3 regions of the Caballeronia sp. GAWG1-1 genome follow, and region 2 is predicted to be linked to each of the others. Evidence: predicted binding sites of a transcription regulator. Region 2 holds the regulator's gene; each other region holds the start of a gene.
What was found. The regulator FliA, encoded in region 2, starts transcription of late flagellar genes. The targets are predictions, from matches to a motif close to CTAAAGTTTNNNNNNNNNNNGCCGNTA.

Region 1 (9,923 bases), on a different contig from region 2:
CTTGAACATGTCTTTCTTCCCTGAGCCCGCGCTTCGGTACACGAACGCGGTTGTTTTAAGCGGCAACCGAGTCGATCAATTCCATCTCGCGGCTCGTCATGAGCTTCTCGATGTCCATCAGAATCAGCATGCGGCCATCCACGGTGCCTAAGCCCGTCAGATATTCGGAGGTCAGCGTCGCGCCGAATTCGGGCGCGGGCATCACTTGCTCTTGCGTGAGCGTGAGGACGTCCGAGACGCCGTCGACCACCATGCCGACCACGCGATGCGCGACGTTCAGAATGATCACGACCGTCTGGTTGTCGTACTCGACGCGACCCAGATTGAACTTGATGCGCATGTCCACGATCGGCACGATGATGCCGCGCAGATTGATCACGCCCTTGATGAACGAAGGCGCATTGGCAATGCGCGTCACGTTGTCGTAACCGCGAATCTCCTGCACCTTCAGGATGTCGATGCCGTACTCTTCGGCGCCGAGCGTGAACACCAGAAACTCTTGTCCGGCGGCTTCCGCGTGTTGCGCGTCGCGACGCGAAGACGTCGCGGAATGGATGTTTTGAATGTCTGCCACGGTAACTCCTTCGATGCGGGTGTTAATGAGCGTGCGCGCTGTGCTGCACACGCGATTCGCGGTTGAGCGCGGCCACGTCGACGATCAGCGCGACGCTGCCATCGCCCAGAATGGTCGCGGCTGAAATGCCGTGCACCTTGCGATAATTGGTTTCGAGATTCTTCACGACCACTTGCTGCTGGCCGACGAGTTCGTCGATCAGCATGGCGAAGCGCCGGCCTTCGGTCTGCATGATGGTGACGATGCCTTGCGTGGGCTCGGTGCGCGCGTTCTCCACGTCGAACACGGCATGCAGCGCCACGAGCGGCAGATACTCACCGCGCACGCGCACCACGCGCTCGCCGTTGGCGACCGTGTAGATGTCTTCGGCCACCGGCTGAAGCGACTCCATCACGAAGTTGAGCGGCAGAATGAAGATTTCGCTGCCGACCTTCACCGACATGCCGTCGAGAATCGCGAGCGTGAGCGGCAGCACGATCTTCGTGGTCGTGCCCGCGCCTTCACGCGACTTGATTTCGACGTGGCCGCCCATCGACTGGATGTTGCGCTTGACCACGTCCATGCCCACGCCGCGGCCGGAAATGTCCGTCACCTGTTCGGCGGTCGAGAAGCCCGGCATGAAGATGAGCTGCCACACTTCCTCGTCGCTCATCGACTCGGAAACCTGCATGCCCTGCTTCTGCGCCTTCGCGAGAATCTTGTCGCGGCGCAGGCCGGCGCCGTCGTCGCTGACTTCGATCACGATGTTGCCGCCGTGATGCGCCGCCGACAACACGAGCTGGCCGGTCGTCGACTTGCCCGCCGCGCGACGCGCTTCCACGGTTTCGATGCCGTGGTCGAGCGAGTTGCGCACGAGGTGCGTGAGCGGATCGATGATGCGTTCGATCAGGCTCTTGTCCAGTTCGGTCGCCTGACCGAACGTGACGAGTTCCACGTCCTTGCCGAGCTTGCCCGCGATATCGCGCACGAGCCGGGGGAAGCGGCTGAATACGTAATCCATCGGCATCATGCGGATGGACATGACGGCTTCTTGCAGATCGCGCGCATTGCGTTCGAGCTGCGCCATGCCGTTGAAAAGACGGTCGTGCAATGCGGGATCGAACGTGCTCGTCGTTTCCGCGAGCATCGCCTGCGTGATGACCAGTTCGCCCACCAGGTTGATGAGCTGATCGACCTTCTCCACGCCGACGCGAATCGAGCTGCCTTCCGCCGATGCGGCCGCTGCCGGACGCGCCTTTTTATCGGCATCGTTCGTATTGGCGTTGGCCGGTTTCTGTGACGGCTGGGCGGCAGTCTCCGGGACCGCCGCCGTCGCCGCTTGTTGTTTTTGTTGCGCCGTGGATGCAGACGCGTCGAGCGCCTGCGATGCGTCCGGCTGTTGCTGTAGCGCGTGATGCGCCGCCGTTGCCGGCGGTACTTCGACGGATGCGGCCGGCGACTGCGCCGACTGATCCGCCGCATTGCCACGGCCGATTCCGATCTGCGATTCATCGATCACGAAGCAGCACACGGCCACGATGTCGTCGGCGCTCACGTCCGACTCGAGCCAAAGCACGAGTTCGGCGTCAGTCTTCTTTTCTCCGACGATACTTCCCAGGTTACCTAGCTCCTCGGTCAAAGTCGCCAGGTCCTTCTCGCCCACCCCCCGTAGCGTAATTTTCAGGTGGGGTCCTGCTTCCGCTGCCGATGCTGCCGCAGCGGTTCCTGCAATCGGTGCGCCGTCCGTGACTTCGAACGCGCCGTCCCACGTGCCGTCGTCCTCGATCGCTTCCGCAGCCTGCGCGATGACATGCGCGGGCGGAGCGTTCGGGCCTTCGTAGGCGGGTTCGTGTTGTTGCGCCTTCTCGATGACGGCGGCGGCTTCTTCTATCACCGGTGCCGCCGGCGCTTCCGGGTCTTCGTGCTTCAGACGCTCGAGCTTCGCGCAGATCGCGGCGGCCGCGGCCGCATCCGGCTCGGCGCTCGCGCGATACGCGGCGAGCTGGTCCGAGAGCACGTCCTTCGTCGCGAGGAAGGTATCGATCATGTCGCGGCGCAGGACGAGTTCATTGTTGCGCGCGCGGTCCAGAAGCGATTCGAGGATGTGCGTCGTTTCCGTGAGCGCCGTGAAGCCGAAGGTCGCCGCGCCGCCCTTGATCGAATGCGCCGCGCGAAAGATCGCCGCGAGGTCTTCCGGATCGGGATTCGCAATGTCCAGAACGAGCAGCAGCTGCTCCATCTGCGCGAGCAGTTCGTCTGCTTCGTCGAAGAAGGTCTGATAGAACTGGGTAATGTCGAGTGTCATGCTTGAGTCACCGCAGAAATGCTGTTCAGTCGCGTTATTCGGTCGAGGTTTGCTTCGTCTTGCTCAGTGCTGCTCTTCGGGTTCCGACAGTGCCGCCACCAACTCGGTCAAGAGCTCGGGATCGAGCGGCTTCTGAATCCAGCCGGTCGCTCCCGCCGCGCGCGCCGCGTCCTTGAACGCTTCGCTGTCCTCGGTCGTCAGCACGAGCACCGGCGTTGCCTGGTAGGCGTGATTCACCCGCAACTCCGCGATCAAATCGAGCCCGCTCTTGCCGGGCATGTGCTGGTCCGTCAGGACGAGATCGAAACGCTCGGCGAGCGCCCATTCGAGCCCTTCGTTGCCGTCCGACGCGACGGTCACTTCGTAGCCCGCCGTCGTCAGCGTGGCGGAGAGAATCTGCCGCATGGCGGCGGAATCGTCGATTGCCAGAATGTTCTTGATCATGTGTGTCTCTTGCGGTCTTGCCGGGTTGACGGCTAAAACGTGTGGAGTCTTGAGAGTCTTTCGCGCGGATTTCGCTTTTATTGCGGTCGCGCCTGGAATACGGGCGCGAGTTTGTCCAGCACGGGAGCCGCGCCCGCCGCGTTGTCGAATGTCGCGGGCGGCGCGCCGTCGTCGCGCAACATGGCGCTCTCCGCGCGCCGGTTGAGCACGATGATGCTGATGCGCCGGTTTTCCGGGTCCATCGCGTCCTTGCGATTCAGGTTCTGCGTCGATGCAAGCCCGAGCACGCGCAGCACCTTCGCTTCGTCCATGCCGCCGTAGATCAGCTCGCGCCGCGACGCGTTCGCGCGGTCCGCCGATAGTTCCCAGTTGCTGTAGCCCTTGTCGCCGCCGGCGTACTTCACGGCATCCGTATGTCCTTGCACGACTATTCGATTGGGTACGTCGTTCAGCGTCTTGCCTATCTCGCGCAAAATGTCGCGCATGTACGGCTGCACGGAGTCGCTGGAGAGCGCGAACATGGGCCGCTTCTGGGTATCGACAATCTCGATGCGCAAGCCCTGCTGGGTCGAATCGATGCGTATCTGCTGCCTGAACTGGCGCAAGGTCGGGTTGGCCTCGACGGCCGACATGAGCTTCACCTGGAGGTCGTGCAGGCGCTCTTGCTCGCGGCGTTCGATCTCGCCTTCGGCTTGTCTCAACGCGGCTTCATCGGGTCTTGCCGACGAACGCACCGCGAACGGCGTGTTGCCTTCGGTGGTGCGTACCGTGCCGGGCTCGGGGCTCGACAGATCGCGCCCGCCGCCCATGATGATGCTGGAGTCCATGCCGACGGTCTTGCCGCCGACCATCGCGGCCTTGAGCGGCGTGTTGAAGTATTCGGCGATACCGCGTCGTTGCACCGGCGAAGTCGAACTCAGAAGCCACATGAGCAGGAAGAACGCCATCATCGCGGTCATGAAGTCCGCGTAGGCGAGCTTCCACGCGCCGCCGTGATGTCCCTTGCGGCCCGCGACGATACGCTTGATGAAAATTGGCCGGTCTTTGTCGGGTGAGCTCATGGCGTCGTTCCTCGCTTCACTTCGCGCGGACGCGGCGCACGTGTTCTTCCAGTTCGGAGAACGACGGGCGCTCGGTCGAGAACAGCACCTTGCGGCCGAACTCCACCGAGATGGCGGGCGCATAGCCGTTCAGACTCGCAAGGATCGTCACCTTGATGCACTGAAACATCTTGGTCTGCTCGGCCACGCGCTGCTCCGCCACGCCCGCGAGCGGGCCGATGAAGCCATACGAAAGCAGAATGCCGAGGAAGGTGCCGACGAGCGCCTGCGCGATCATCTCGCCGAGAATCGCGGGCGGCTGATCGGCGGAAGCCATCGTGTGCACGACGCCCATGACGGCCGCGACGATACCGAACGCGGGCATGGCGTCGCCCACTTTGTGCAGCGCTTGTGCGGGCGCTTCGCCTTCGGCGTGATGCGTCTCGATTTCCTCGTCCATGAGGCTTTCGATCTCGAACGCGTTCATGTTGCCGCCGACCATCAGCCGCAGATAATCCGTCAGGAATTCGACGATGTGCTCGTCCGCGAGAATCTTCGGGTACTGACCGAAGATCGGGCTTTTATGGGGATCGTCGATATCGCTTTCGAGGGTGAGCGTGCCTTCCTTGCGCGCCTTGGCGAGCAGGACGTAGAGCAGGCCCATCAGTTCCATGTACACATCCTTGTTGTACTTGGAGCCCTTGAACAGCGTGGGAATGACGCGCAGCGTCGACTTGATCGTCTTGATGCCGTTACCGAGGATGAATGCGCCGACACCCGCGCCCGCGATCATCAAGATTTCGACCGGTTGCACGAGCGCGCCAAGGTGGCCGCCTTCGAGCGCGTAACCGCCGAATACGGACAGCAATGTCACGAGCGTTCCAACGAAAATCAGCACAGTCGAGTCCTCAAGGTAGTTGCGGGATGACCGCCGTTATGTGGGTTTACGGCACGGCAAGGGAAAACTTTGGTGCATGACCGGGAGGTGAGGCAAACGCTAGAACCCGCGTGGGATGGGGCTCTGACGACATGCGGCGCAATGGCGCATGGCGCGCGGGGAAGCTACGGTGCGAGTGCCTTTTCGTGCGGGCGATGGCGGCGTATAGCTCTTCGCGATAAGCCAGTTGTTCGTGGTAGAAGGCGAGTTGACCGCGAGACGTGCGTCGATCTGGCAGCGAGCTGGCTCACCGCGATGAATGGCCTGCCATGGGCAGCAGACGTATGCCGACCAACTTACGAGGTGTTGGCACGGCGGCCGCTCGTCCGATCGGTTCATGCCGGCTGCGCGCCGTTGCGTTCGGTCAGCGCTGTGAGCGCGCAACGCAAACGCCGCCGTGATCAGCTCGAATCAACGCGCAGATCAGCCGGCTTCTATCGCCAATGCATCCGCGAGGAGGGTCGCGTCCGGCGCGGCGCTTTTGTCCTTTCCGTCGAGTGAAGAAAGGATGGCGTGATCGTCGAAGCGAAAGCGGCACAGCAAATGGCTCGACGACGCCACCCTCACCGCCTGCGCGGGCGAAAGCGAAGCCAATAACTGCGCCACGTCGTCCGAAAGCGCCAGCCGAGCCATGGCCGAAGCGCGGTCCGCAAGCAATAGCTGCTGCGCCAGAAGCAAGTACGCGAGATTAAGCTCGCGAATCTCCGCGAGCGTGGTGGTTGTGCTGGCCGTCATCTTTTACCCGAATCGATACCCGGCTCGTCAGGCCGTGCGGGAAACGTTTGCTCGGATCGCTCTGGATTGCGGCGATTCGGCCCCGCTCATGGTGTGGATTCGATTGTCGATGAGGCTTCGAGCGCGCGCCAATCGGATAAATCGACCGATTTACCGACGGAAAAGCCCGCGACGTCGTGTAAGAAAAATTCCTACGCGAAATAGTTGAACGGCTGTTTGAGCGAATCGGGAGCACCAAACTCAAGTATCGGCTGCTTCTCATCTGACTTGAAATGCCTCGAGCACGGATCGCTCCGTGCCATGCGCAGAACCGGCCCATATGCCTTAGGCCCGATCCGTGCTACTTCAATGCCTCGCGGCAATGCCCTGCGTGCGTCGAATTCGTCTACGTCATTGATATCGATGCACTTTTTGACTTCGTAACAGCCGTTGTTTCGCGCTGTAACAAGGTTAAGCGTTTGAAAAATGAAGTGTAATGCCGCGCTCGATCCCGATAATGAGCAGTAAGGGATAACCCGGTTGAACAGTTTCTTGTCCGGGCCAGTCTCGGGCGGCGTCTTCTACACGAACGCGGCCCGCCCGAACGGCATGCGTCGAGCGCTCGACCGGAGCGTGACTGCAATGCCTTAAATAACAGGAGAGTCACGTTATGCGAATCGCACAAATTGCACCGTTGCACGAAGCAGTTCCCCCGAAGTTTTACGGCGGCACCGAGCGCGTCGTCTCGTATCTGACCGACGCACTCGTCGACCTCGGCCACGATGTAACTCTGTTCGCCAGCGGCGATTCGCAAACCAAGGCGACTCTCGATGCGGCCTGGCCGCGCGCGCTGCGCCTCGACCCGACCGTGCGCGACGCGCTCGCGCCGCACATGCTCCTGCTCGAAACCGTCCGCCGCCGCGCGCATGAATTCGACGTGCTGCACTTCCACCTCGATTACATGCCGTTTCCGCTGTTCACGCAGATGGACACGCCTTTCGTGACGACGCTGCATGGCCGTCTCGACCTGCCTGAACTCCAGCCGATCTTCAACACGTTCACGAAGGCGAACGTGATCTCGATCTCGGACAATCAACGCACGCCGCTGCCGCAAGCGAACTGGCTGAACACGGTCTATCACGGTCTGCCGGAAGATTTGCTCACGCCGCAGCCGCACAAGAAGCCGGAATACCTGGCGTTCCTCGGCCGTATCTGCCCGGAAAAGCGCGCCGATCTGGCCATCAAGATCGCGGCGCAAAGCGGTTTGCCGCTGAAGATCGCAGCGAAAGTGGACAAGGTCGACCAGGAATATTTCAAGTCGACCATCGAGCCGCTCTTGTCGCAGGCGCATGTCGAGTTCATCGGCGAGATCAATGAAGCGCAGAAGCCGGAATTCTTGTCGGGCGCGAAGGCGCTGCTGTTCCCGATCGACTGGAACGAGCCTTTTGGCCTCGTGATGATCGAAGCGATGGCATGCGGCACGCCGGTGATCGCGTTCAATCGCGGCTCGGTGCCGGAAGTGATCGATCATGGCGTGACCGGCTTTATCTGCGAAGACGTGCAAGGCGCAGTGGGCGCGCTGCATCGGATAGATGAGCTATCGCGCACGGAAATCCGCGCGCAGTTCGAGCGTCGTTTCAGCGCGAAGACCATGGCGCAAAATTACGTCGATAGCTACACGGCCATGCTTCAGGCGGCCAAGCGTCCGGTGCTTCGTCAGGTCGCAGTGGGCTAATACGCGGCGCGCCAGACCTTAGGTATCGTTTAAAAAACCGCCCGACAACGGGCGGTTTTTCATTGTGTGAGCCCAATTCGACCCGCTAAGGATATTCCGAAGATTCTGCCGTTATCGCGTGAATTGACTGCAAATCAACCATTTTTGACAGTTTTGCCAAAGAATCGCGCTTAAACTCCGCTGCGCAAGAGGAGTTGAGCTTTCTTGCATTTTGTCAACGGTTGTTCATATTTTTCACGAAGGCAGGATCATGCAATTGTCGAAGCGTCTCGGCGCTGAAATTTTCGGTACTTTCTGGCTTGTGCTGGGCGGTTGCGGAAGCGCCGTGCTTGCCGCGGCCTTTCCTCATGTCGGCATTGGCCTGGCTGGCGTTTCGCTGGCGTTCGGTCTCACCGTGCTCACCATGGCTTACGCCATCGGCCATGTGTCGGGTTGCCACCTGAACCCTGCGGTCAGCATCGGTCTCGCGGTTGCGGGCCGCTTTCCGGTACGTGATCTCGGTCCGTACATCATCGCTCAGGTGATCGGCGCGACGCTCGGCGCATGGGTTTTGTCGCTGATCGCCACGGGCAATCCCGACTTCAATCTGGTTGCCAGCGGCTTCGCGGCGAACGGTTTCGGCGAGCACTCGCCGGGCAACTATTCGATGCTCGCGGCACTGGTTTGCGAAGGCGTAATGACTTTCTTCTTCCTGTTCGTCATTCTCGGCGCCACCGATGACCGCGCACCGAAGGGCTTCGCGCCAATCGCCATCGGCCTGTGCCTCACGCTCATCCATTTGATCTCGATTCCCGTCACCAACACGTCGGTGAATCCGGCGCGTTCGACTGGCCCGGCATTGTTCGTCGGCGGCTGGGCACTCGACCAGTTGTGGCTGTTCTGGATCGCGCCGTTGGCCGGTGCAATCGTCGCGGGCGTGGTGTACCCGATCCTGACGAGCGAACGCAGAAAGGCACTGATCACTGCCTAAGTACGTTTGATCATGCTTCGAAAACGGGCGCCTCGTGCGCCCGTTTTGCTTTTCCAGCGCGAATTCTGTGCTCTTAGATTAAAGCGGCGAGACAAATGTAATGGACAATTACGAAGCATGCTTACTATCTTCGTTTTGCGCGCCGTTCCCTCGCTCGAAAGCCTTGCTGGACAAGGCTCTGGCTTGTTTTATCGTCTTTACGACGCGCTTTCATACCGTAACAACTCGTCGAGGCTTGTAAGACGCGCGGCGCTTACATTGGACTCATGCGACACGCGTCGCTCTAAAGGAGAACACCATGAAGCGCATCGTTACCCACATGCTCGTAGCTGCCGGCCTCGCGATCGGTGCGGTTGGAGCGGCTCAGGCCCACAGTGATCTTCACATCGGCGTTTCGCTCGGCGCACCCGCGTATGTGGCGCCGGCTCCGGTTTATGTGCGCCCGGCGCCGGTGTATGGCGGACCTTATTATCGTCATGAGGAACCGCGCTGGCATGGCAACTACGGCCACGACAATGGCCGATGGAATCGCGCCGGCTGGCATGACAACGGCAATCACAATGGCTGGGGACGTCGCGGATAAGAGTGGCGCAGTCGGTTGCGGCTGCCGGAGCTGCGGTGGCGGTCGCGGTGGCATTTACGGCGGCAGTCGCGGTGGCATTTACGGTGGCAGTCGCAGTCGTACTTACGGTGGCAGTCGCCTTCGCAGTTGCGATGGCACTCGCGGTCGCCGTTGCCCGTCACAGTTGCGTTGGCAGTTGGAGTCGCAGTCGCAGTCGCACTTACGGTGGCAGTTGCCTTCGCAGTTGCGATGGCACTCGCGGTCGCCATTGCCGTCGCAGTTGCGTTGGCAGTTGGAGTCGCAGTCGCAGTCGCACTTACGGTGGCAGTCGCCTTCGCAGTTGCGATGGCACTCGCGGTCGCCGTTGCCTTCGCAGTTGCGACGGCACTCGAAGTCACAGCACGAGCCACCGCCGCCCCGCACGCTCCATCAACAGGTCAGGCACCCGCAATTTCGTCGCGAATCCCGAAAAGCTTACGCAACTGATGCGCGACGCCCGCCTCGAAATTGTTGCCAATACGCGGTACATCCGGCAGCCGCTTGATGAGATCGGGATTCGCGTTGTTCATCATGAACGGATGCCCCGCCGTTTCGAGCAGATCGATGTCGTTCATGTTGTCGCCAAACGCGACGCATTGCGCGGGATCGATATCCAGTCGCTGC
Region 2 (9,923 bases):
GCTCCCGGATTCGTCAAGACCGCGATGTTCGACGAAAACTCCCGGCACTGGAGTGAAGAGCAGCGCAAGCAGATCGAATCCGCGCATCCGCTGGGTCTGGGCACGCCCGAAGACATCGCCAATGCGGCCGCCTTTCTCGTTGCCGACTCCGGTCGCTGGATTACCGGTTCGGTGCTGGTCTGCGACGGCGGCTACACCGCGTCCTGAGCAAGACAGTCATGAGCCACGAATTTCATAGCCTGATTACGGGCGCCTCATCGGGCATAGGCCGGGCAACGGCCATTCAGCTTTCCTCCACGCGGTCGCTCGTGTTGCACGGCAGGGACCGGGCGCGGCTGGAGGAGACGCGACAGCTTTGCGCTAACCCCGACGCCCACGCATTGTGGGTGCAGGATCTTCGCGAACTGGACGAGATCGAGTCCGGCTTCGTCGATTTCGTTTCGTCGCGCGGCATGCGTATCGAGAACTACGTCCACTGCGCCGGCGCGTGGATCATCGGCCCGCTTCGTTTGCTCGAGCGCGCGAGCGCGGTGGAAGTCATGAACGTGAACTTCATGTCGGCCATGGAAATTTCTCGCCTGCTCGTGCGACGCAAGGTGAACGACAAGGCGCTCCGCAATATCGTGTTCGTGTCGAGTACGGCGAGTCAGTTCGGCGCCAAGGGACTCGGGGTTTATTGCGCGAGCAAGGGCGCGCTTGATGCCTATATGCGCGCGCTCGCCGTCGAACTGGCGCCGTCGGTTCGCGTCAACTCCATCCTGCCCGGCGCGGTTCATACGCCCATGACGGATTCGATATTCGGCAACGAGCAAGTGCGCGAGCGCATGGCGGAGTCGTATCCGCTAGGTCTCGGGCGTGAAAGCGACATAGCCGGCATGGCCGAATTCCTGTTGTCCGACAATGCACGCTGGATCACGGGCCAGCAACTCGTGGTCGATGGCGGCCGCTCGGTGAACATTTCCGCATGACACACACGCTCGCAGCCGTGACCGGCATCAAAAATCTCATTATCGTGGGCGCGGGCGCGTTGGGGCGGGAAGTGCTCGTCTGGTCGCAACAGGCCATCGCTGCGGGAACGCCATGGAAGGTCAAGGGGTTTCTCGACAGCCGCACCGACATGCTCGACGGCTTTGCGTGCGGCGCGCCCATCATCGGCTCGCCTGAAGCTTATCTGCCGCTAGACGACGACATTTTTCTCTGCGCAATAGGCGATCCGTCGCAGAAGCGCGCCTACGTCACCCTGCTCGAAGACAAGGGCGCGGAGTTCGGTATCCTCGTGCATCCGACGGCGCTCGTGGGCAGGGACGTGAAACTCGGCGCGGGCTCAATCATCTGTCCGTTCACGCAGATGTCGTGTGATATCGACGTGGGCCGCCACGTGTTTATCGGCACTCACAGCAGCGTGGCGCATGACACGTCTATCGGCAGCTACACGCAGATTTGCGGCGCATGCCAACTGAACGGTCACGTCAACGTGGGAGAGGAAGTGTTTATCGCGAGCAGCGCGACGCTGCTGCCGAAGTGCAACGTCGGCGACCGCGCGTATGTCGGCGCGGGCAGCGTGGTCTTGCGACGCGTGAAGGCGCGTACCAAAGTGTTCGGCAATCCGGCGATGGTCATCGGCGAAGTGGGCAACGAGCGTTAACATGGCACGCGTTAAAACGGCTGCGCGGCTTGAACACATCGACGGTTACCTGTCGCAGCTCGGCTGTCGCGCCAGCCCCGAACCGACGCTCGCCACGTTGCGGACCTTGCAGGAACGCCACACCCGCCGCTTTCCGTTCGAAAACCTGTCGACGCTCTTGCAGGAGCCTACGTCCATCGACGTGGCATCGCTCGAACAAAAGATCGTGCTCGGCGGGCGAGGCGGTTACTGCTACGAGCTCAACCTGCTTTTTCTCGCATTGCTCAGGCAGTTGGGATTCGACGCGCGCGGCCTGACGGGACGCGTCGTCATGGGCGGCCCGGAAACCGCGTGGGCGCCGCGAACGCATATGTCGATTCTCGTGACGTTTGGACCGGGCGACGACTACATCTCGGATGTGGGCTTCGGCCGCATGGTGCCGACGACTCCGCTGCGGCTCGATACGGATGCCGAGCAAACGACATCGCTCGAACGTTTCAGGCTGCTGCAACGCGAGGCCGGTTACGTGCTTCAGGCGCGGATAAACGGCGTCTGGCGCGCGCTATATGTATTCGACTTGCAACGTCAGGAACAGATCGACTTCGAGATAGGCAACTGGTTCATCTCGACGCATCCGGCGTCACCGCTTGCGTCGCAATTGGTCGTTGCGCGCACGGACGAGGGAAGACGCAAGAGTCTCGTCGACGGCAACTACGGCGTCCATCATCTCGATGCGGTCGCCGAGCGCCGTCAGATTTCCTGCACCGACGAACTGCTGGCCGTGCTGCAAGACGAGTTCGGCATCCGCCTGCCCGGCGGCGACTTGGCGAACGTGCTGGGTCGACTCATCAAGCGCGTTTGATGCGGTGGCTTACCGGCCATCGAATCACGCGCTCGTCGTCCCCCACCCAAACGCCATTCCCGCCAACCATCTCCGATACGCCACCGACATCCGGTCGCACTTCTGATGCAACTCCGCATCGAGCGCGAGCGGCAGCAGCTTCGGCCATTGCGACTCCACGATCGGCGTGTCCTGCAGCAGAATCTCCATGTTGAAGTCGTACAGCTCTTCGTCGCTGTGCGAAGTCTCGTCTTCGTGAATGGAAACGAGCCACGCGCGGGTCTCGGTCTGCGTCACGGGCGACGCCACCAGCATGATATGCAGTGCGCCCATTGCCCCCGACGCCATCTTCGTGAGCTTCGCAACCAGCGGCCGCTTCACGCGATAAACGTAATCCATCATCGCGCCGCCCTGCCCCGGCAAACCCGCCGGCTGCCAGAAACGGCACTGGCGCGCTTCGAGTCCGTCGGCGCTTTCCACGACTTCATAGTCCGGCACTTCGGTATGCGCATCCTCGCCGAGAATGCCCACGTGCACGAACGAAAAGTGCGCCATGTCCAGGAAGTTTTCGACGACACGCGGCGCGGATGACTTCACCGTCTGCGGCGCAAGGTTGATGCGCCGTCCGCCCGGAATCGCAGCTTCGGGAAAGAAATCGAGCGCGTGCGCGGGCTCGCCGAAGCACATCCACACGACGCCGTATTTCTCCTCGGCGACGAACGCGGTGGCGCACGCGCGTTTCGAAGGCCGAAGCGACGGATTCGACGGAATCAGCACGCACTGACCAAGCGTGTCGTAGCGCCAGCCGTGGTACGGACACACGAGCTGATCGTTCGTCACCGTGCCCAGCGACAGTTGCGCGCCGCGATGCGGACAGTAGTCACGCCAGACATGCGCAACACCTTCGGCATCGCGCCATACGACGATGCGCTCATCCGCGACGATGAACGCTCGCGTCGAACCCGCCGGCACGTCATCGCCATTACACACCGCCAGCCATTCGCCAGCGAGAGAAAAGTCGTCGCTCATAACACTGAAGCATCCGCAGAAAACGCCGTTAATCATCTGTCCGAGATGCGTTCTTACACGATTCACAGCAGCTTGGCAAAACGTTGCAAAATACCAGTCGTCGGAGACGAACATCGCGACGGGGCCGCAATAAGACAAAAGCGCGACAGCAAAGACACGCGCAAAAGACCATAACAGCAAGAAATCACCACCAGGGGTTCAGTATGGAGCAGGCGCATCAACCGGCACGCCGGGCCTATGCCTTCGCATGGTCCGGCAACCGGAATCCCGAACGCGAGCAAGCCATGCTGCGTATCGGGATGGGAGCGGCAGTTCTGCTGGCTTATGCGGTGTATGCGTGGCGGCACCCTTCGGCCAACGCGTCGCTGATCACGCGGTTGATCGCGCTCTACGTGTCCTACGGTGCAATCACACTATTGCTCGTCAGCCGGATGATGGCGCTGTCCAACGTCCGGCTCGTCATCACCACTATCCTCGATCAGGCGTTGCTCGGCGCCATGCTCTTTCTCTGCGGCACGCTCGCCTTGCCGCTGCTGTGGGTGGTGTTCTGGTTTCTGATCGGCTCGGGATGCCGCTACGGCAAGCGCACGCTCGCCATTTCGTGCGCGATGGCGCTCGTCGCGATCGTCGCGCTGGCGTTGTGGCAACCGTGGTGGGTGGCAAACCGCGCCGCCGCGCTCGGGCTCGCGCTGAGCGTGCTGGGCGCGTCGGTGTATCTGAGCGTGCTGGTCGACAGGCTTGGCAGCGCGAATCGCGTGCTGGCGCGGCAGGCATCGACGGACCCGCTCACGGGCCTCTATAACCGTTACGCGCTCGAACAAACCGTGAATCGCGCGATGTCCGCGCCCGAAGCCGCCGACGCGAATACCAGCGCACTGCTACTGATCGATCTCGACGGCTTCAAGGGCGTGAACGATACCTACGGTCACGCGGTCGGCGACGTGCTGTTGCAGTCGTTCGCGCAATTGCTTGCACGGCGCATGCGCAAGACCGACACCATCGCGCGGCTGGGCGGCGACGAGTTCGTCGTGCTCGCGCGCAACATGCGCGATCGCAGCGCGGTGCTCACGCTCACCGATGGCATCCATTCGGCGCTCGCCGACCTCACGCTGGTGCAGGAGCGGCCAGTGAGCGTATCGGCGAGTATCGGCGCCTGCTTGCTGTCGAGCGCGGCAGAAGCGCATGACGCCGATATCACCGCCGTGCTGAGAGCCGCCGATCGCGCGATGTATCGCGCAAAGAGTCTCGGCGAAGGCAAGACGGTGTTCGCCGAGGCGCGCGACTTCGAGATGCATTGAGCCCATCCGCGCGCATTCGAGCGCCTTTGCAAAGGCAAAAGCAAAAAGCGCGCGGCCCCGGTTCGGGGCTTCGCGCGCCTCTACAACTCGGAACTCAAGCCTCGACGCTAGTCCACGACTGTTCCCGCAGCTTCGCACGCAAACGCGCCACGGCCTGGCTATGCAACTGGCACACGCGCGACTCGCTCACTTCCATCACCGCGCCGATTTCGCGCAGGTTGAGGCCCTTCTCGTAGTACAAGCTCATGAGCAGCTTCTCGCGCTCCGGCAACTTGTCGATGGCTTCGATCAGCGCGCCGCGCAGACTGTCGTCCAGAAGCGCCGACAGCGGGTCCGAACGATCGACGCAGTAACGGTCGAGGAACGGCTCGTCGTCCGCCGAGCGGTCGAAGTCTTCGTAATAGATCAACTGGCTGCCGTGCAAGTCCTGCAGCATCGACTGATACTCGTCGAGCGGCATCTTCATGTGCTCGGCGACTTCGGTCTCGCTGGCCGAACGGCCAAGGTTCTGTTCCACCTTGTGTACCGCCGACTCCACTTCGCGCGATGTCTTGCGCATGCTGCGTGGCAACCAGTCGTTGGCGCGCAACTCGTCGAGCATGGCGCCGCGAATACGCTGACTTGCGTAGGTTTCGAACTGGGCGCCCTGATCTTCCTTGTAGCGGCTAGCCGCATCGAGGAGGCCAATCATGCCGGCCTGGATCAGATCGTCGAGATCGACGCTCGCCGGCATTTTGGCGACGAGCTGGAGTCCGAGGCGGCGAACGAGCGGCGCATATTTCGTAAGCACGTCGGACTGCGAGAGTTTGCCTTGGGCGTTATACATCCTGTTCACCTTTCAATATCACATCGACGCCGTGCTGCTCATTGCATGATCGGAAAACGCCGCCGCTCGGTGCGCCGCTTTCCGTCCGCTTTCACCAGACTCGCCAACCGGAATGTGCGCGTCGTACTGGCTCGCTTCGTCGCCGCGCGAAAACGGCGCGGGACGCATCGGCCAGTGCAGCAGCTCGGCTGCGATGTAGCGGTAGTCGCGCGCCGCGGCCGTAGCCGGAAACGCTTCCACCGCACACCGAGAGAGCTCCCTCGCCCGAGCGACGCGCGCATCCTCGGACACATACCCTGCCTGCACGAGCGACACGGCCAGATAACGGCTCGCGACACCCGAGAGGTTGTCGAACGCGACCGCTGCATCGGCTGCGTCCTGCACGTGATTCATCAGCACGCGGAACTGGCCGATCGCGTGGGCGTAGTGCAAGCGCTTCATGCACGCATACGCCTCGGTGATCGCCGACGCGGCTACCCGCGTCACTATCAGAAAGTCATGCGCCTGCGCCGCGAGCGACGAGAGCGCGCCATTACGATCGAGTTGCGCATCGATCAGCACGATGTCCGCAGGGCCGTCGAGCAGCGCGCGTGCTTGCGCTGCGTCGTGGCTGATACGTTCATCGCGCGGTGCGGCGATCAGCGAAAAACCCATCGGCGTGCGCACCGCGACATCCTGCAGTTCGCGACGGCCGGACATCACCGCCGAGAGCGCGCCCGCGCCATCCACACCCGCCATGCGGCTGACCGAGCCCGCGTTATGCCGCTCGTCGATGACGAGCACATCCTTGCCATGCACGGACAACGCCGCGCCGAGATTCACTACCGCCGACGTGCAACCGATGCCCGCCGGTCCGCCCACTACAGCCACCACGCGAGAACTGGCGCGCGTCAGCAGCCTTCTCAGGCCTTCAGCCTGATCGAGCACGAACTTATCCAAAATGGACTCCATGCAGTTCGGTCGTGGCGCGTGCGGACAGTGCGGACAGAAGCGCCGGCACATCGTCGTCTTGCGGCACGAAAGGCGAGCCATCGCGCGGAATGCAGAACGCGCTCTTGATGAGGAAACGCTTGGTTGCGACGTACAAGTTCTCCGGCACCTTCTGACCGGTCGATACGTAATGCACCGGCAGCTTGTAGCGGATGACCGTATCGAGCACGCTGCCGAGGTTGGTCGCCTCGTCGAGCTTGGTCAGAATGCAGCCCGCGAGCGGCGGCTGGTCCGGCGCACTCTTGTAGGCCTGCACGACTTCGTTGAGCGTGTCGCCGTGGCTCGTGGCGTTCAGCAGCAACAAGCGTTGCACCGGCTGACCCGTGCCGCACAGCATCGCGATCTGGTCGGAGACCGTGCGATCGCGCTGGCTCATGCCGATCGTGTCGATCAGCACGATATGTTTGTTGCGCAGTTCGGAGAGCGCGAGTTGCAGGTCGGCGCCGTCCTTTACCGCGTGCACCGAGACGCCGAGAATCTTGCCGAAGATGCGCAGTTGTTCATGCGCGCCGATCCGGTAGCTGTCCGTCGTCAGGAGCGCGACCTTGCTGGCGCCGAAGCGCATCACGCAGCGCGCCGCGAGCTTTGCCGTGGTCGTCGTCTTGCCGACGCCCGTCGGGCCCATCAGCGCGAACACGCCGCCGCGTTCCATCAACGCGTCTTCGCTCGGCATCACCGGCAGATTCGATTCGAGAACTTGCTGCACCCATTCGAGCGCGTTTTCCACGTTCTCCATCGACGGCATGTTGTCGATCACCATGCGCACGAGTTGCGCGGAGAAACCGGCGGCGAAGAGGCGCTTGGTCAAGGCCGAGTTGGTCGGGTTGCGGCGCTGGCGGTCGCCCCACAGCAAACCCGAGAAGTGCTCTTCCATCATCTCGCGCATCGACGAGAGTTCGTTCATCACCGTTTCGTTGACGACTTGCTCCATGCGCGTGCGGATGGCTTCGGTCACGACGGCTGCGGCATTAGCCGGCAAGCCTTCGAAATTGCCCGATGCGGCCGGCGCTTCGTCGGCGGGTTGCGGTGCTGCGTTGATCTTCTGTGCGGCGCGGCGTGCGGCGACTTGCGCGGCTTCACGCGCCCAGTCGGGCGTTTCGATCTTTGCGTGCGCTTGCGCGGCGGGTGCGGCAGGCGCGGCGGCAACCGGTTGCGCGGCGGCTTGTGCACGCGGCGCTTGCTGGCGCGGTGCGTCGGCTGCCTTGACCGATACCGGCACGCCCATGCCGCGTGCAATTGCGGCGGACGGCGTCAGCGGCCGGTTCGACGGCACCGAAGCCTGTTGCGCGATACGGCGCGCATGTTCGATCAACCACGGATTGGAATCGGCCATCGTGCGCGGTGCTTCCATGCGCTCTTCGTCGGCTTGCTCGTCGAAATCGTCGGCGTCGGCGGTGTTGCCGAAGACGGAGGAGAAAACATCGCCGCTGGCGTAGGGGTTCATCGGAGAGCTGGGAGCGGCGGCCTGCTGCTTCATCGCGGCGGCTGCGGCTTGTGCAAGCGCGGCGCGCGGCGTGGCGCTGGCGAACGGCGCGGCGGCGGCCTGTTCGCGTGCGGCCTTCGCGGGCGAGATCGAAGCTAGATCGCTATCCGCGACACCGACGATTTCCACCGATCCATCGTCGAGCGTGCGGTTGGACAGCACCACGGCATCGGGTCCGAGCGCTTCACGGACCTGGCGCAGAGCGTCACGACTGTTCGCGCCGATGAATTTACGAATGTTCAAACTGGCCCCCGATGAGGATAGATGCAGCGATATTTGCGAGGCGAGCACCCTTTGGTTATTTCCGTGCCCGCTTTTCAGTGAAGCCATTATTGCGAAGATCACTTCGGGCCTATCGCTGGATAAAGGGTGTGAAAGAGGGGTATTTCGACTGATGGAAACAACCCGGCCGTGCGGATTGCGTCGCGCGTCATGCGGGAAAAAATTCCGGTCTGGCACGATCGACGCGACGGGACGAGAGATGTCGCTTGACGGTTTGTCCGGCTGTGAGGCGCGTGGCGGCAGGCGCGTCGCGCGCCAAGGCGGCCGGACCGCATCAGCCAGAGTCCCATCCAGCGGCGTAAGCTACGGTCTGCGGCTCGAAACCCGGGCTCACCGATGCTCACTGACAAAGGAGACTTGTTCGCATGGCATCCGCTTCTCATGGCCAGACCACCGGCGCGCGTCTGGTCGTCGATGCGCTCGTTCATCATGGTGTCGAACGCGTGTTCTGCGTGCCGGGTGAGAGCTTTCTCGCCGTCCTGGATTCGCTGCACGACGAAACCAGCCAGATACAGACGATCGTCTGCCGCCACGAAGCCGGCGCGGCGAACATGGCCGAGGCGGTCGGCAAGCTGACGGGGCGTCCGGGCGTGGCTATCGTCACGCGCGGGCCGGGCGCGACGCACGCGTCCATCGGCGTGCACACCGCTTTCCAGGACTCGACGCCGATGATCCTGCTCATCGGCCAATGCGCGCGGGATCACATGGATCGCGAGGCGTTTCAGGAAATCGACTATCGGCGCATGTTCGGGCAGATGGCGAAGTGGGTCGCGCAAATCGACGATCCGCGCCGCGTGCCGGAATATCTAAGCCACGCGTTCCATGTCGCGACGGCGGGACGACCCGGCCCGGTCGTGCTGGCGTTACCCGAAGACATGCTGACCGAAGCGTGCGACGCGGCGCCGCCCGTGCCGGGCTATCAGCGCGTCGCGGCGGCGCCCTCGCAGGCGCAGATCGAGCGTGTGCGCGAACTGCTCGCCAACGCGAAGACACCGTTCGTGATCGCGGGCGGCAGCGGCTGGACCGCCGAGGCGACGCAGGACTTCGCGCGCTTCATCGAGCGCTGGCAGTTGCCGGCGGGATGCGCGTTCCGCTATCAGGACACGCTGCATAACGAGCATCCGAATTACGCGGGCGATGTCGGGCTCGGCATCAATCCGGCGCTGGCCGCGCGCGTGCGCGAAGCGGACGTGCTCTTCGTTCTCGGCCCGCGCATGGGTGAATCGACGACGGGCGGCTACACGCTGCTCGACATCCCGAAGACGAAGCAGACGCTGATACACGTGCATCAGGGCGCGGAGGAACTGGGCCGCGTGTATAGCGCCGATCTGCCGATCGTCTCCGGCATGCCCGAGATTGCGTCGATGCTCGCCGCGCTCGAACCGCCCGCGCAGATCGCGTGGTCGGGCAGCGCCGAGACGGCGCACGCCGCGTATCTCGAATGGCGCAAGCCGCGCCCCATGCTCGGCGATGTCCAGCTCGGCGAGATCATGCGCACGCTTTCGGAGCGCCTGCCCGAAGACGCGATTCTCACCAACGGCGCGGGCAAT
Region 3 (9,923 bases), on a different contig from region 2:
AGCCTTTGATGCAGCGGAATTATTTTTGCCAGGCGCTGGCTTCGTCGAGCGCTTTGACATCTTCCGGCGTAAGTTGCAGGCGCGTGGCTTCCGCAAGGCTCTCCAGTTGCTGCACGGACGTCGCGCTGGCGATAGGCGCGGTCACGCTCGGGCGCGCGATGATCCACGCAAGCGCGACCGTCGCGGGCGCCGTGTCATTGCGTTTGGCGACTTCGACGAGCGCATCGACAATTTTCAAACCGCGGTCGTTCAGATACTTCTCCACACGCGAGCCGCGCGCCTTTTCCTGCGTGTCTTCCTTCGAGCGATACTTACCCGACAGAAAGCCGCTTGCAAGACTGAAGTACGTCGCCACGGCGAGCTTGTTGGCATCGACGACCGGTTCGAGATCCGTCTCGTAGGCTTCGCGATCGTAGAGGTTGTATTCCGGCTGAAGGATCTCGTATGCGGGCAGTCCCGACTCCTTCGAGATCTTCAGCGCCTCTTCCACCCGCGCGCCCGAATAGTTCGACGCGCCGATCACGCGCACCTTGCCTGCGGCGATGAGATTCTGATAAGCGCCGAGCGTTTCTTCGAGCGGCGTGTTTTCGTCGTCGCGATGCGAGTAGTACACGTCGATGTAATCGGTCTTCAGGCGCCGCAGCGAGTCGTCCACCGCCGCCGCGATATTCGCCGCCGAAAGCCCCGAGCGCGTGCTCAGCATGCCGACCTTGGTCGCCAGCACGATCTTGTCGCGCTTGCCGCTTTCCTTGAACCACTTGCCGATGATCGTCTCCGACTCGCCGCCCTGGTGCCCGTCGATCCACGCGGAGTAAACGTCGGCGGTATCGACGAAATTGAGGCCGTGATCAACGAACGCGTCGAGGATGGAGAACGACGTGCGCTCGTCCGCGGTCCAGCCGAACACGTTGCCGCCGAAAGAAAGCGGCGCGACTTTGAGATCCGATTTGCCGATGGTGCGTGTCTGCATGTGTGCTCCGGATGCTTGATGGGTACGGATCGAAAAGGATACGCGGGAACGCGCCCGTGCGCTCGGGGCGCTTTTCGGTGCCTCGCGCAAAAGCGCCGAACTGAGCGGCTTTTCCCCGCCAGTTCCGCCCTTCGGCTCAAGGTGGACGGCTCGATAATCCGTGCAACGCTACCGAAATGCCGAGACCATGAACACCTTCGAAGCACTGGACCAAACTCCCGCACACGTCGCGCCGAACGCCGACCAGCAGTTCGAGGCCGATCTCGCCTATGTGCTGCAGGCCGCGATCCTGCAGCATCAGACGCTCAACCTGCACGAGGCCGAGAAGCTCTATCTCCTCGTTCTGGACGCGCGGCCGCAACACGCCGACGCCAACTTCAACCTCGGCATGCTGATGGCGCAGCGCGGTCAATACGAGGCAGCCGTGCCGTTCTTCGAAACCGCGATCGGCACGGACCCGACGCAGCATATCTATTGGGCTACGTATATCGACGTGCTGACGCGCAGCGGTCAGGTCGCGGCGGCGAATATCGTGTTCGAAGTCGCGGTCGCGCAAGGCATGAGCGGGCCGGCAATCGAGAAACTGGCCGCCGAACTGCGCGATGCGACAAAGTCGCGCGAAGGCATCACGGCGCCAAACGGCCGCACGACGCCGACGCCGCAGGAAGTACAGCAGTTGCATGCGCACTTCAATGGCGGGCGACTCGAAGAAGCCGTGGCGCTCGCGAAGACCCTGACGCAGCGCTTCCCCACTTTTCTGCTGGGATGGGAAGTCATGGGCGTGGCCCAGGTTCGCCTGATGGACCTGCAGTCGGCCATTCCCTCGCTGCGCCGCTATCTGCAATTGAAGCCGGATGGAATCGACGTTCGCCGAATCCTGGCCGACTCCCTGCGCCTTTTCGACAAGTTCTTCGAAGCGGAAGCCGAATGCCGGCGCATGATCGAGCAGGACCCGAACTATCCGGAAGCGCACCGCATTCTCGGCGTGACGCTGCGCTCGCTGATGCGCCTCGACGACGCGCAAGCTGCTTGCCGTCGCGCCGTGGAACTCGCGCCGTTGTCGGCGAAAGCGCACGAAACGCTCGGCGTGGTGCTGATGGACCAGACGCGGTTCGACGACGCGGAGATGCATTCGCGTCGCGCGATCGAACTCGATCCAACTTGCGACAGCGCGCACGAGAACCTGTTGTTCTGCTTGTCGCACAAGGAAGAAATCGACCGGAAGGCGTACTTCGAGCAGCATCTGTACTTCGCCGAGCAATGCGAGAAGCCGCTGCAATCAACGTGGAAGAAGCATCGGAACCAGCCGGACCCGAACCGCTGCATTCGCGTGGGCTTCGTCTCGGGCGACTACAACCAGCATCCGGTGGCTGTCTTCATCGAGCCGGTGTTCCGCTATCTCGTGAACGATCCCAGCGTCACGGTGCACGCGTACTACAACCGCTCGGTGACCGACGAGGTCACGCGCACGCTGCGCGATATCGTGCCGCGCTGGCACGACGTCTCGGGTTATAGCGATGCCGCGCTCGCCGACAAGATTCGCGCGGACGGCATCGACGTGCTGATCGATCTTTCGGGGCACACGGCCTATAACCGCCTGCTGACTTTCGCGCGCAAACCCGCGCCGATCCAGGCGACGTGGATGGGCTATCTCGGCACGACCGGCATGACCGCGATGGATTACTACATCGGCGATCGCCACTATGTGCCTGAAGAACAGATCGACGGTCAGTTCGTCGAAAAGCTGGCTTATCTGCCGGCGTATGCGCCTTTCAAGCCCTCGGAACATGCGCCGGCGCTCAACGCGTTGCCCGCGCTCACCAACGGCCACATCACTTTCGGCAGCTTCAACCGCTTCAACAAACTGCGTCCGCGCACCATCGCGCTGTGGTCGGAACTGCTGCGCGCGGTGCCGGATGCGCGCATGTTGATCGCAGGCGTGCCGCGCGACAACAGCCACACGATTCTGATCGATTGGTTCGAGAAGGAAGGAATCGATGTGAGCCGGCTCGAGTTTCGTCAGCGCTCGTCGCTCGTGCGCTATCTCGCGCATCACCTCGACGCCGATATCGCGCTCGACACGTTCCCTTACGCGGGCGGCGTCACCACCATGCAGGCGCTGTGGATGGGCGTGCCCACGCTCACCTTGCCCGGCGAACTGATCGCGAGCCGAGGCAGCACGTCGGTGCTTTCCAACACGGGCCTCGGCGACTTCGTGGCTCGCGACCGCGCGGACTTCGTCGCGAAGGGCATCGAATGGGCGGGCCGGGTCGAAGAACTCGCGCAGATCCGCGCCGGCATGCGCGAGCGCTGCCTGCAGTCGCCGGGGTTCCAGCCCGACACGGTGGCCCGCGCGCTCTCCGCCAGCATGCGCCAGATGTGGCAGCGCTGGTGCGCCGGCAAGGCTGCGGCCACGTTCGACGTCTGAAGCGAATTTTTAACGAAAGAAGTCGCTCCGTCTGCCGTTAAAGCTCTCAGACGGGGCATTAAAAAACCGCGAGCATCGGCAGCAGAGCCCCGCTGGGCAAGCTTTAGCACGTATTTCCAGGTATTTATCAGGCAAATCGAATCGAGCACTAAAGTTTGCCTAGCACGGGCCGAAAACCTAAACAAGCGGCCAAACAAACAAACGACGGACGCTTCCGCCAAACGATGGCGTTATCAACTCAGATAAATGCGCCAGGCCTCATCGGAGAAACAAAATGATCGGTATCAATAGCAACATCAACTCGCTGGTCGCTCAGCAAAACCTGAACGGCACGCAAAGCGCACTGTCGTCGGCAATCACGCGTCTTTCGTCGGGCAAGCGCATCAACAGCGCAGCAGACGACGCAGCTGGCCTCGCAATCGCTTCGCGCATGACCTCGCAGATCAACGGCCTGAACCAAGGCGTTTCGAACGCGAACGACGGCGTGTCGATGGTTCAGACGGCTTCGAGCGGTCTGTCGCAGATCACGGACAACCTTCAGCGTATCCGTCAGTTGGCCGTGCAAGCATCGAGCGGCTCGCTGTCGACGGCTGACAAGACCTCGCTGCAACAAGAAGTGACGCAGCGTATCAGCGAAATCAACCGTATCTCGTCGCAAACCACGTTCAACGGCACGAACCTGCTCGACGGCACCGCCGGCAGCAAGACGTTCCAGGTTGGCGCGAACGTCGGCCAGTCGATCACGATCGACCTCGGCTCGGCAGCAAACGTCTCGGCTCTGTCGCTCGGCGGCAGCAACCCGCAGAAGGGCACGGTCATCGGCACGGTCGACGGTCTGAGCCTGGGCGACACGGGTGCATCCGCAGCTTCCACCGCGGCAACGATCACGTCGGTCAACGTCATCGCTGACGGCTCCGGCGGCTACACGTTCACCGACCAGGACAACAAGGCACTTGGCAGCTCGTTCGCCTCGTCGAACGTGTTCACGGGTCTGTCCGCAGGCAGCACGAGCATCAGCCTGAACAGCACCAACGTTCCTTCGGCAACCGCAGCTCAAACGTCCGAAGTCGGCGCGCTGACCGCGAACAACACGCCGCCGCAAGTGTCGCAAATCGACATCAGCAAGGCGAACGGCGCATCGTCCGCAATCGAGGCAGTCGACAACGCACTGGACGCAGTGAACTCGCTGCAAGCTCAGTTGGGCGCCGTGCAGAACCGCTTCAGCTCGGTTGCCGCTACCCAGACCGCGCAGTCGACCAACCTGTCGTCCGCTCAGTCGCAGATCACCGACGCGAACTTCGCGCAAGAAACCGCGAACCTCTCGAAGGCTCAGGTTCTGCAACAAGCTGGTATCTCGGTTCTGGCGCAAGCGAACTCGATGCCCCAGCAGGTTCTGAAGCTCCTCGGCTAAGCATCGCCGACGCAGTAACCGGCGCGTCTCGATCACGGCGCGCCGGCGACGTACCCAGGGAGGCTTGCCTCCCGATTTGCATTTCCGCCAGAGGCGCCTTCATGACGAGTCGCCTGCTGACGGTGCAGTAAAACGCATCTTCAACCGCTCACGGCAAGAAGCCAGAAACGGAGCCATACATGTCCACGGTAGCAACCACTTCGGCATCCACGGTCGATCCGACCAGCGCCGTCCAGCAAGCCGCGCAGTCGATCATCAGTGGCTCGACCAACTCCACGATGGATGTGAACTCGCTCGTCACCGCCATCGTCAACGCGAAGGTCGCCGGACAGACGGATGCGCTGACAGCCAAGCAAACCAAGGACAACACCCAGCTCACCGCGGTCGGCACGCTCAAGTCCGTGCTGTCGCTTTTGCAAAGCTCGGTGAGTTCGCTCGCGGACGGCACGACGCTCGGCGCCTTCACGGCGACCGGCAGCGGCAAGGGTCTGACCGGCACGGCCAGCACCGGCGCGGTCGCGGGCACTTATTCCGTCGCGGTCAGCAATATCGCCACCTCGCAATCGCTTACCTCCACCGCGTTCACCAGCACCGCGCAACTCGGCACGGGCACGATGAAGCTGTCGGTGGGCGGCAAGGACATGTCGATCAGCATCGACTCTTCGAACAACACGCTCGCGGGCATTGCGTCCGCGATCAACAAGGCAAGCGGTAACCCCGGCATCACGGCGGCGGTCGTCAACGGCACCGATGGCGCGCACCTCGTGCTGCGCTCGGCGTCGACGGGCCAGGCCAACGGCATTACCGTGGCGGTCACGCCGAACATGCAGTCCGACGGCACGACGCCCGACGACAATGGTTTGTCCAAACTCAACGTGGCATCGACGTTGAGCGCTGCCACGACAGACTCGAACGGCAATGCGGTTCCGGCGCAGACGGCCATCAGCTCGTCGAACTGGACGCAGACGACGGCCGGCATGGACGCCAACTTCACCATCGCGGGCACGCCTGCCAGCAGCTCGACCAATGCGGTCACGACGGCGCTGTCCGGCGTGACGCTGAATCTCACGTCGGACGCGGTCGGCACGACGCAGACCTTGACCATCGCGCAGGACACGGCCACGCAGAAGACGGCCATCGATGGTTTCGTCACCGCGTACAACAACTTCATCACGACGGCCGCGTCGCTGACTTCGTTCGACTCGACCCAGGCAGCCGGTTCGCAAGGCGGCGCGCTGCTCGGCGACTCGATGATGAACACCATTCGCAACGCCCTTTCCAGCACGATTGCCAAGGGCGTGGGTTCCGGCACGAGCCAGGTGAACCTCGCATCGATCGGCATTACGCTGCAACCGGACGGCACGCTCAAGACCGACGAAGACGCGTTGACCGCAGCATTGTCGAGCAACTCGGGCGCGGTGGCATCGCTCTTCAATTCGAGCACGGGCGTAGCCGCGCAACTGAACAACAGCCTGACCGGATTTCTCGCGACAGGCGGTATTGTCGATACGCGCACGACCGCGCTCACCGCCGATCTTTCGAGCATCACGGACCAGCAAACCGCGCTCGCTTCCTACACGGCGCAACTGACCACGACCTACAACGATCAGTTCACCGCGCTCAACACGCTGATGTCGCAGATGGCGACGCAGGGCAGCTACCTGACCGCGCTCTTCGGCGGCACCAACAGCGCGGGCGCGCTGGCAAGCAACAAGTCGTAAGGAACGAACATGAACCAGCAAGAAATGATTCAACACGCCTGGGCACTGACCGAGGCGATCGAAGCAGCGGTCAACGAAGAAAACTGGGCGCGCGCGGCCGAACTCACAGAGGCGCGCACGCCGCTCCTGATGGCCGTGGAAGCGAATCAGCCGGCTGAATCGCTCGCGACCATTCGCCGGATTCAGGCGAGCATCGAAGCAACGATGGGCCGTGCGAACGCCGCGCAAGCCATGCTTTCGACCGCGTACCGCAAGTCGATGGATCAGGCGAAAGCCGCCGGACGATATCAACAAGCCGCGCGCTTCTAAAGTTTTTCCGGCACGCGCCGATAACCTTAATAAGAACAACGAGAAGAACGCGTCAGACATGACGCGGCGCTTCGCTCTTGATGCCCGCCTCGCGCGGGCATTTTTTATTTGCGTCGCTCGAAGGCTTCAGCGGCTGAGGGTTAAGGTGAGATAAGCCGCGTACAAGATGCCATTGCCAAGCAACGCCCACAACACCACGCCATTGCCGCGCGCGTTGAAGCGCAGCCATGCCGCCGCCGCGAGCGTGATCAGCACGCCGGTCAGCACTTCCACGCGCGGCTCCCACGGCGTCAGCATGATGCCGATGCCCGGCAGCAAGGTGCCCTGAAATACCATCGCGCCTGTGATGTTGCCGAACGCGAGCGTATCTTTTCCGCGTCGCGCCCAGAGAATGCTGTTCACCTTTTCCGGCAGTTCGGTCGCAATCGGAATGATGATGAGCGAGAGCAAGAGCGGCGATATGCCAAGCGCCGCCGACACGCCTTCCACACCGTGGATGAAGCCCTTCGCCCCGCCGACGAGCAGCACGATGCCGATCAGGAACTGCAGCATGATCGACCCGATACCGTTCGGCAAACCCACGCGCGTGATGAAGAGACGCTCGGGCGCTTCCGTGCCGTGTCCGCTTTCGACAAGACTCGCCGATGCCTTGAACGTGGTGATCACGTAGATCACGTATAAGCCGACGAGGCCGACCGCGAACATCGCCCGCACCTGCCACGCATGATGCGGCACGAACATGGCGCCGGCCGCAATCAGGAACGCGACGAGAAAGAAGTTCAGGTCGCGCGTGAAGCCGCTGCGCTCGGGCATGATCCGGCCGCGCAAGCCACGCGATTTGATGACCGCGAGCGTCATCAGGAAAGTGGAAAGCGTCGCGAGCATGAGTGGCGCGCCAAGAATGGCGCCGACACCGATTTCTTCGTTAACCGAACGGCTCGCCGTGCCGCCCAGCAGCGCGATGATCGGCACGGTCGTTTCCGGCAGCGCCGTGCCGACCGCCGCGAACAGCGATCCAGTCACGCCCTCCGATATGCCGAGCCGTTCGCCGAGATGTTCGAGCGCATTGGTGAAGAGTTCCGATGCGATAAGAATGACGGCGAGCATCAACGCGAGTTCGACGAAAAGCATCGTCATGCGGCACCTCGCGGGAAACGATGCAACGCGCGGGCGCGAATGAGCGCGCAGCGAGACAGGGATTTTTGTAGTTGTGGGGACACGATGATTCCACGGTCGGACGTTCAGCGAACCACGATGCGCCATGCGCCGTCCGACCAAGAACGACAAAGCGCATCGATGGTCTCGCCAAACCGCCGGAATGCGACAGCACCGACCGGTCGAACGCGCCACGGCAGCAAGGCCGAGGATGTTGACGCGTTCTCCTTCGCTGATGGAAGGAAGGCTACTCCCCAAAGACCGGGGCAGTGTAGCCTGAGCCGCCCGGTTCGGCAACCCGCACGGCGCGTTCGAGGCATAAGCGTATGCGCAACGATTCGTTGTCGAGCGGCGAGCGCTTCGCTAACCTAGCCGCGCGGATGCGCTACTTGCTTGCCACACGCGCACAGGGTAAAACCAGCCACAAGAACAATCGTAATGTGACCAGCCGGGTCACGGGAGATCTCATGCGCAACACACTTTTCGCTGCCGCCATCGCCGCGACGTTCGCCGCCGCGCCGCTTATCGCAATGGCCAAGCCGCTCACCATCTGTACAGAATCGAGCCCGGACGGCTTCGATGTCGTGCAGTTCAATTCGCTCGTCACGACCAACGCGTCGGCGGATGTCATCTTCAACACGCTCGTGTCATACGACGAGGCCGCGAAGAAAGTCGCGCCCGCGCTCGCCGAGAAGTGGGACCTCAGCAGCGACGGTCTTACCTACACGTTCCATCTGCGTCCGAACGTGCAGTTCCAGACCACCGACTACTTCAAGCCGACGCGTCCGCTCAATGCCGACGATGTCGTCTTCACCTTCGAGCGCATGTTGTCGGACAGCAACCCCTGGCACAAGATCGCGGGCGCGAGCGGCTTTCCGCATGCGCAATCGATGGGTCTCGTGAAGCTCATCAAGGCCGTGACCAAGGTCGATGACAAAACGGTGAAGTTCGAACTCAACGAGCAGAACGCGACCTTCGTGCCGATCCTCACGATGGGCTTCGCATCGATCTATTCGGCGGAATATGCGGACAAGCTGCTGAAAGCGAACCAGCAAGTCGATCTGAACAGCAAGCCTGTCGGCACCGGTCCGTTCGTGCTCAAGAGTTATACGAAAGACGCGGTGATCCGTTATGACGTGAATCAGAGCTACTGGGGGCCGAAGCCTAAAGTCGATCGCCTGATTTATGCCATCACGCCGGACGCCGCCGTGCGCGCGCAGAAGATCAAGGCGGGCGAATGTCAGATCGCGTTGTCGCCGAAGCCGCAGGACGTGCTCGACGCGAAGAAGGACAAGTCGCTGAAGGTTAGCGAGACGCCCGCATTCATGACCGCGTTCGTCGCGCTGAACACGCAGAAGAAGCCGCTCGATAACCCGAAGGTGCGCCAGGCGTTGAACATGGCGTTCGACCGCACCACCTATACGAAGACGGTGTTCGAAAACACGGGAACGCCCGCTGTGAACCCGTATCCGCCGAACACGTGGAGCTATGACAAGAACATCGCGGCGTACAAGTATTCGCCCGATGCCGCGAAGAAGCTGCTCGCGGATGCAGGCTTGCCCAATGGCTTCGAAACGACCATCTGGGTGCGCCCGAACGGCAGTGTGCTGAATCCGAATCCGAAAGCTGGCGCCGAACTGCTGCAGGCGGATCTCGCGAAGATCGGCGTGAAGGCGCAGGTGAAGATCATCGAGTGGGGCGAACTCATCAAGGAAGCCAAGCAGGGCCAGCACGACATGCTCTTCATGGGCTGGGCCGGCGATAACGGCGATCCGGACAACTACCTCTCGCCGCTTTTCAGTTGCAATGCGGTGAAGTCGGGCATCAACTTCGCGCGCTTCTGCGACCCGCAACTCGATAAGCTCATCGCGGATGGCAAGGTCACCTCCGACGTCGCGAAACGCACGAAGGCTTATGTGGACGCGCAGA

Region 1: a site for FliA is predicted at 5,287-5,313, ahead of motA (flagellar motor stator protein MotA). Genes of this name have one in related genera too.
Region 3: a site for FliA is predicted at 3,547-3,573, ahead of NCT03_RS00755 (flagellin). Genes of this name have one in related genera too.

Annotation. Positions count from the first base shown of each region.
Region 1 covers NZ_JALQDB010000002.1:93,550-103,472, reverse strand. Annotated here, with positions in the region: gene NCT03_RS00845 (methyl-accepting chemotaxis protein) at 1-9, opposite strand, end outside; gene cheW (chemotaxis protein CheW) at 56-574, opposite strand; gene cheA (chemotaxis protein CheA) at 597-2,858, opposite strand; gene NCT03_RS00830 (response regulator) at 2,922-3,302, opposite strand; gene motB (flagellar motor protein MotB) at 3,380-4,363, opposite strand; gene motA (flagellar motor stator protein MotA) at 4,380-5,240, opposite strand; gene flhD (flagellar transcriptional regulator FlhD) at 5,703-6,014, opposite strand; gene NCT03_RS00810 (glycosyltransferase family 4 protein) at 6,664-7,728, shown strand; gene aqpZ (aquaporin Z) at 7,979-8,698, shown strand; gene NCT03_RS00800 (PXPV repeat protein) at 8,997-9,281, shown strand; gene NCT03_RS00795 (Cof-type HAD-IIB family hydrolase) at 9,698-9,923, opposite strand, start outside.
Region 2 covers NZ_JALQDB010000023.1:71,856-81,778, forward strand. Annotated here, with positions in the region: gene NCT03_RS13735 (SDR family NAD(P)-dependent oxidoreductase) at 1-207, shown strand, start outside; gene NCT03_RS13740 (SDR family NAD(P)-dependent oxidoreductase) at 219-968, shown strand; gene NCT03_RS13745 (acetyltransferase) at 965-1,645, shown strand; gene NCT03_RS13750 (arylamine N-acetyltransferase family protein) at 1,647-2,486, shown strand; gene NCT03_RS13755 (Rieske 2Fe-2S domain-containing protein) at 2,511-3,494, opposite strand; gene NCT03_RS13760 (GGDEF domain-containing protein) at 3,698-4,792, shown strand; gene NCT03_RS13765 (RNA polymerase sigma factor FliA) at 4,887-5,618, opposite strand; gene NCT03_RS13770 (MinD/ParA family ATP-binding protein) at 5,637-6,557, opposite strand; gene flhF (flagellar biosynthesis GTPase FlhF) at 6,550-8,334, opposite strand; gene NCT03_RS13780 (thiamine pyrophosphate-binding protein) at 8,739-9,923, shown strand, end outside.
Region 3 covers NZ_JALQDB010000002.1:79,485-89,407, reverse strand. Annotated here, with positions in the region: gene NCT03_RS00765 (aldo/keto reductase) at 20-970, opposite strand; gene NCT03_RS00760 (tetratricopeptide repeat protein) at 1,158-3,398, shown strand; gene NCT03_RS00755 (flagellin) at 3,673-4,809, shown strand; gene fliD (flagellar filament capping protein FliD) at 4,989-6,530, shown strand; gene NCT03_RS00745 (flagellar protein FliT) at 6,540-6,839, shown strand; gene NCT03_RS00740 (sodium:calcium antiporter) at 6,966-7,976, opposite strand; yybP-ykoY riboswitch at 8,098-8,262, opposite strand; gene NCT03_RS00735 (ABC transporter substrate-binding protein) at 8,462-9,923, shown strand, end outside.